2 regions of the Massilia sp. S19_KUP03_FR1 genome follow, and region 2 is predicted to be linked to the other one. Evidence: predicted binding sites of a transcription regulator. Region 2 holds the regulator's gene; the other holds the start of a gene.
The links. The regulator NrdR, encoded in region 2, represses ribonucleotide reductase genes. The targets are predictions, from matches to a motif close to CACNANATNTNGTG.
Positions count from the first base shown of each region.

Region 1 (3,412 bases), on a different contig from region 2:
AGCGGGCGCTTCGTGATCACGTTTGCGGCGCCGAACCGGCCTGACCGCAGTCTATTGAACAATCCTCCCACCGAAAGAGCGCCATGAGTTCACCCCGCATCCTGATCGTCGACGACGAGGACGATTTGCGCGAACTGCTCGAGATCACGCTGCTGAAAATGGGCCTGGACGTCGACGGCGCCGCCAACCTGGCGAGCGCGCGCGACTTCTATGCCAAAAATGATTACGCGCTGGTGCTGACCGACATGCGCCTGCCCGATGGCCTGGGGCTGGAACTGGTGCGCGAAGTGGCGGCCGCCGGCAAGGGCACGCCAATCGCCGTGATCACCGCCTACGGCAGTGCCGACAATGCCGTCATCGCCCTGAAGGCCGGCGCCTTCGATTACGTCTCCAAGCCGGTGGTGCTGGACGAACTGCGCGTGCTGGTGCAATCGGCCCTGAAGCTGCCCAGCAGCGTGCCCGGCAAACCGGCGTCCGTCGGCGGCACGGCGTCGCGCCTGATCGGCGACTCGGCCGTCATGCAGGCACTGCGCGCCCAGATCGACCGGCTGGCGCGTTCGATGGCGCCAATTGCGATTACGGGCGAGTCGGGCAGCGGCAAGGAACTGGCGGCGCGCGAAATCCACGCCCAAAGCGCGCGCGCCGGCCAGCCCTTTATCGCGGTGAACTGCGGCGCGATCCCCGAGGCGCTGATGGAAGCCGAGTTTTTCGGCTATCGCAAGGGCGCTTTCACGGGTGCGGTCGACGAACGCGACGGCTTTTTCCAGGCGGCCCACGGCGGCACCCTGATGCTCGACGAAGTGGCCGACCTGCCGCTGGCAATGCAGGTGAAGCTGCTGCGTGCGATCCAGGAGCGACGGGTGCGCAAGATCGGCGCCACGGCGGAAGAAGCGGTGGACGTGCGCATCATCAGCGCCACCCACAAGAACCTGGAGCAATGCGTGGAGCAGGGCGCCTTCCGGCAGGATTTGTTTTATCGCCTGAACGTGATCGAGCTGGCGCTGCCGGCGCTGCGCGAACGCCTCGATGACCTGGCCGTGCTGACCGATGGCATATTAAAACGGCTGGCGGGGCCGGGGCAGCCTGCGCTGCTGGGCGCCGGGGTGCTCGACATCCTGCGCGCGTATTCCTTTCCGGGCAACGTGCGCGAACTTGAAAATGTGCTGGAACGGGCGCTGGCGTATGCGGACCACGGGGTCATCGAAGTGGGCGATCTGGCGCTCAAGGGGGCCAAACTGGCGCAATTACCAGTCAATGCGCCAGTCACTGCGCCAGTGCCGGCGCCAGTGGCGGTGGCGGAGGCGGCTGCGGTCTCCGCGCCGGTCGCTGCACCCGCCGCGGAAGCGCCCTTGCCGAACAGCCTGCCCGACTACCTGGAGCAAATCGAGCGCGACATCATTGTGCGGGCGCTGAACCAGACCCAGTTCAACCGGACCCAGGCTGCTGCCTTATTGGGCATCGGGGTGCGCCAGCTACGCTATCAGATGCAAAAATTAAACATCAATGACCCGGAGTCCTGAGCGGGTCAACGCTAAAAAGTTAGCACTCGCTAACCCCCTATGCCCCATTTGCTTTGCGCTTCAAAAAGTCAAGGGTGCGCGCCTTGAAAATGCGGCTAAATTGAGAATTTAATCACTTGCCGTGCGCCGGCGCCGGTACTACAATTAGTCTCATATCAAGGCAGGACACTAGATGTAGTGGTAGCAGCCTCTAGCCAACTCTCTAGCTCTTTCGTATTGATGTTGCAAAGAAACTTTCACCGAGCGTTTTTTTACCAGCATTACACGACGTTTTCAATACCCCAATGAATCAGTTTGCCGGCGCGCTTAGCAGCCGGTTGGACGTTTTTTTTCTCGTTTTATCGGCGCCAGCGCGACTGCGCGCCTTCCTGGAGGCTTCATGCATACTTCGTCAGACATTTCCACCAATCCACAGCACGGCACGCCAGGTATGCCCGGTGCGGCGGTCGACACCAGCGCTGCCGCAATCGCGGCGCGTGGTGACTACCGCATCATCCGCCGCAACGGCGCCGTGGTTGCGTTCGAGCCATCGAAGATCTCGGTCGCCATGACCAAGGCTTTCCTGGCCGTCGCCGGCGGCCATGGCGCCGTGTCGGCACGCATCCGTGAACTGGTGGAAGGCTTGACGGCCAATGTCGTGACGGCCCTGGTGCGGCGCCAGCCAACCGGCGGCACCTTCCATATTGAAGATGTGCAGGATCAGGTCGAACTGTCCTTGATGCGTTCGGGCGAGCATGATGTGGCCCGTGCTTACGTGCTGTACCGCGCCAAGCAGATGGAAGAACGCAGGGTTGCCAAAGAAGCGCAGGGCGGTTCCGCCGTCGTGGCGCCACAAATCACGGTGGTGGAAAACGGCGTGCGCCGCACCCTCGACATGAGCGCCGTCACCGGCCTGATCAACGCCGCCTGCGTCGGCCTGGAAAAGCACGTCGATGCCGACGCCATCCTCGCCGAAACCCTGAAAAACCTGTACGACGGCGTGCCCGTCGAAGAGCTGCACAAGTCGGCCATCCTGGCCGCCCGCGCCCTGATGGAAAAAGACCCGGCCTACAGCCAGGTCACGGCCCGCATCCTGCTGCACACCATCCGCAAGGAAGTGTTCGGCAAGGACGTTGCGCAAGCCAACGCCGCGGCCCAGTACCTGACGTATTTCCCTGAATACATCGCCAAGGGTATCGCCAACGACTTGCTGGACAAGGAACTGGCCACCTTCGACCTGGCGCGCCTGGCCAAGGCCATCGTCGCCGACCGCGATTTGCAGTTCGGCTACATCGGCCTGCAAACCCTGTATGACCGTTATTTCCTGCACGTGCGTGACGTGCGCATCGAAATGCCACAGGCCTTCTACATGCGCGTCGCGATGGGGCTGTCCCTGCGCGAAGCGGACCGCGAAGCGCGCGCCATCGAGTTTTACAACCTGCTGTCGTCGTTTGACTTCATGAGCTCGACGCCAACCCTGTTCAATGCCGGTACGCTGCGCTCGCAACTGTCGTCGTGCTATCTGACCACCGTGTCGGATGACCTGGAAGGCATCTACGACGCCATCAAGGACAACGCGCTGCTGGCCAAATACGCCGGCGGCCTGGGCAATGACTGGACGCCAGTGCGCGCCTTGGGCGCCCACATCAAGGGCACCAACGGCAAATCGCAAGGCGTGGTGCCGTTCCTGAAAGTGGTCAACGACACGGCAGTGGCCGTGAACCAGGGCGGCAAGCGCAAGGGCGCCGTCTGCGCCTACCTGGAAACCTGGCACATGGACATCGAGGAATTCCTCGACCTGCGCAAGAACACGGGCGACGATCGCCGCCGCACCCACGACATGAACACGGCCAACTGGATTCCGGACATGTTCATGAAGCGCGTGATGGAAAAGGGCGACTGGACGCTGTTCT
Region 1 covers NZ_JAQQPS010000011.1:113,173-116,584, forward strand. Annotated here, with positions in the region: gene V6M87_RS13950 (two-component system sensor histidine kinase NtrB) at 1-87, shown strand, start outside; gene V6M87_RS13955 (sigma-54-dependent transcriptional regulator) at 84-1,520, shown strand; gene V6M87_RS13960 (ribonucleoside-diphosphate reductase subunit alpha) at 1,900-3,412, shown strand, end outside.
Region 1: V6M87_RS13960 (ribonucleoside-diphosphate reductase subunit alpha) is a predicted target of NrdR. The motif match lies at 1,687-1,700, and genes of this name have one in related genera.

Region 2 (3,412 bases):
GCGCGCCCAAGACTACCTGGTGGCCATTCTTGACGAAAATACGCGCCATCGCGGCGCCGAAGCCGGCTGAAGCGCCAGTGATGAAAACGATCATGGGGGTTATCCTTGGCTGGGTTGAAGCGTGCGATTGTAGCCGAAATGGCAGCCTTGCCGCGGCGCGCAGGGCGTCGCCCGGCTGGGCATTTCCTTGCCCTCGGGGGGGATCTCCCTTACAATCGCGGCTCCATTTGCGCCTCAAGCGACTGGCGGCACGGGTGCCTGCCAGCTGCCCTACAGACCGGCCGTGACTGTCCCGGCGGTCCTGCATTGCCCACGCATTGCCCAGATTTGCGCTGCACCATGCGCCCGCATTCTTATCGATTGGAGTTGTTCATGTTTGCAAAAGATCACACGCTGGCCAAGGTTGACCCGGAACTGTTCGCGGCCATCCAGAAGGAAAACACGCGCCAGCAGGACCACATCGAGCTGATCGCGTCGGAAAACTACACCTCGCCGGCCGTCATGGAAGCGCAAGGCTCGCAGCTGACCAATAAGTATGCGGAAGGCTATCCGGGCAAGCGTTACTACGGTGGCTGCGAATACGTCGACATCGCCGAGCAACTGGCGATCGACCGCGTCAAGGAACTGTTTGGCGCCGAAGCGGCCAACGTCCAGCCGAACTCTGGTTCGCAAGCCAACCAGGGCGTGTTCTTTGCCATGCTCAAACCGGGCGACACCATCATGGGCATGTCGCTGGCCGAAGGCGGCCACCTGACCCACGGCATGGCGCTGAACATGTCGGGCAAGTGGTTCAATGTCGTCTCCTACGGCCTGACGCCGGAAGAAGACATCGACTACGACGCCATGGAACGCCTGGCGCACGAACACAAGCCAAAGCTGATCATCGCCGGCGCCTCGGCCTTCGCCCTGAAAATTGACTTTGAACGTTTCGCCAAAGTCGCCAAGGACGTGGGCGCGTACTTCCTGGTCGACATGGCCCACTACGCCGGGCTGATCGCCGCCGGCGAATACCCGAACCCGGTGCCGCACGCCGACTTCGTCACCTCGACCACGCACAAATCGCTGCGCGGTCCGCGCGGCGGCATCATCCTGATGAAAGCCGAATTCGAAAAGCAGATCAACTCGGCGATTTTCCCTGGCATCCAGGGCGGCCCGCTGATGCACGTGATCGCCGGCAAAGCCGTCGCCTTCAAGGAAGCATTGACGCCGGAATTCAAGGCTTACCAGAAGCAGGTCGTCAAGAATGCCGACGCGCTGGCCAAGGCGCTGATCGAACGCGGCCTGCGTATCGTGTCGGGCCGCACCGAGTCGCACGTCATGCTGGTCGACCTGCGTTCGAAAAACCTGACGGGCAAGGAAGCCGAAGCGATTCTGGGCCGCGCCCACATGACCTGCAATAAAAATGGCATCCCGAACGATCCGCAAAAGCCGTTCGTGACGTCCGGCATCCGCCTGGGCAGCCCGGCCTTCACGACGCGCGGTTTCGTCGAAGCCGACGCCACCAAGGTGGGGCATTTGATCGCCGACGTGCTGGACAACCCGAACGATGAAGCCGTCATCGAGCGCGTGAAAGCCGAAGTCAAAGTGTTGACCGACAAGTATCCGGTCTACGCGAAGTAATCCGCGCATTCAGCCCATGTAATATCAGTGCGGCCGGGGTGACCCGGCCGCTGTCCCAGCAAGCAGTATCGTGGCTCATATGAAATGTCCGTTCTGCCAGCATGACGATTCCCAGGTCCTCGATACGCGCGTATCGGAGGATGGCGCCATTCGGCGCCGGCGCCGTTGCGCCAGTTGCGACAAGCGTTTTACCACCTACGAACGGATCGAATTGACGATGCCGATCCTGGTCAAGAAAAACGGCAGCCGCACCGAATTCGTTTCCGCCAAACTGCGTTCCAGCCTGATGCTGGCGCTGCGCAAGCGGCCGGTGCCCGCCGACGCCATCGACAAGGCCCTGGCCGCCATCGAAGAAACCCTGCTCACCAGCGGCCGGCGTGAAGTCGAGACCGGCTTTGTGGGCGAACTGGTGATGCAGGAACTCAAGCGCCTCGACAAGATCGCCTACATCCGTTTCGCGTCCGTGTATAAAAATTTTGAAGACCTGGCCGAGTTCCAGGATGCCATTGCCGAAGTCGGGCAAGAGCGCAAACCCCGTCCTTAGTTTTAGTTCCCCGATTCGCTTGAGCCACCCCACGGGTGGCTTTTTTTCGCCTGCTAAGGTCTGAAGTCTGCACCGGTTGGTGAACGACAGGAGAGGGCGATGCGACGTTTTCGCGCAGGCGGTTTCACACTGCTTGAAGTGCTGGTGGCGCTGTTCGTGTTGGCTGTCGGCGTCATTGGCGCGGCCGCAGCACAGAACAAGGCCGCGCAGACGCGCCTGGCGTCAGCCCAGTTGTCGGCGGCGGTGGCGTTGGCGCATGCGCTGGCCGAAGGCATGGCCGCCAATCCGGCACAGCTGGCGTTGCCCGATACCGATAACGTTTATTTGCAGGATGCAGGCCCGCCCTGGCACTGCGCGGACGCCTGCACGCCGGCGCAACTGGCGGCCACCGAACGCGATGACGCCGCGGCGCGGGCCGCGCGCAGTTTCCCCGGCGGGCAGGTGCGCGTTTGCCGCGACACCCTCCCGGCGCCGCTGGCATGGGACTGCGCGGGCGGCCTTGACGCGCCACTGGTCGTCAAAATCGGCTGGCGCGCACCCGACTTCGTGCCGATGACCGCCGTGCCGGTGCCGGAGGCGCCATGAAACGCCATCGCACCAGACAGCGCGGCCTGACCATTCCCGAGCTGCTGATCGCGCTGACCATCGGTGCGCTGATCACGCTGGCCGGCGCCAGCCTGCTCGGCATTGCCAACACCAGTTATGCGACCCAGCTGGATGCGGCGGCGGTCGACGACGGCGGCCGCTACGCCCTCGACCTGGTCGCGCGTGCGGTGCGCCAGGCCGGCCTGCGCGACTGGGATGGCTTCGATCCCGCCGCTGGCATCGACCCCTTGGCGCCGCCGCGCATCCTGGGCCTCGATGCGCGCTCGATCGCGAAAACCGGCTACGGCATTGACAATCCACTGCCGGATGCCGCCAACGGCAGCGACGTGCTGGCGCTGCGCTATCAGGGCGCCGGCCCTGCACCCGATGGCGATGGCAGCGCGCTCAACTGCGCCGGGTTTCCGGTGCACGCAAACGAAGACGGCTGGAGCATTTTCTATGTGGCGAACAATGCGCAGGGCGAAGCGGAACTGCGCTGCAAATACCGTGGCGCCAGCAGCTGGGCGGCGGACGCGGTGGTGGCCGGCGTCGATACCTTCCAGGTGCTGTACGCAGTCGATACCGACACGCCCGCCGACGGCGTCGCCAACGTCTACCTGAACGCCAGCGGCGTCAGCGCGCTCGACGCCGTCTATGCGCCTG
Region 2 covers NZ_JAQQPS010000001.1:348,311-351,722, forward strand. Annotated here, with positions in the region: gene V6M87_RS01570 (SDR family oxidoreductase) at 1-94, opposite strand, end outside; gene glyA (serine hydroxymethyltransferase) at 373-1,620, shown strand; gene nrdR (transcriptional regulator NrdR) at 1,700-2,164, shown strand; gene pilV (type IV pilus modification protein PilV) at 2,264-2,749, shown strand; gene V6M87_RS01590 (PilW family protein) at 2,746-3,412, shown strand, end outside.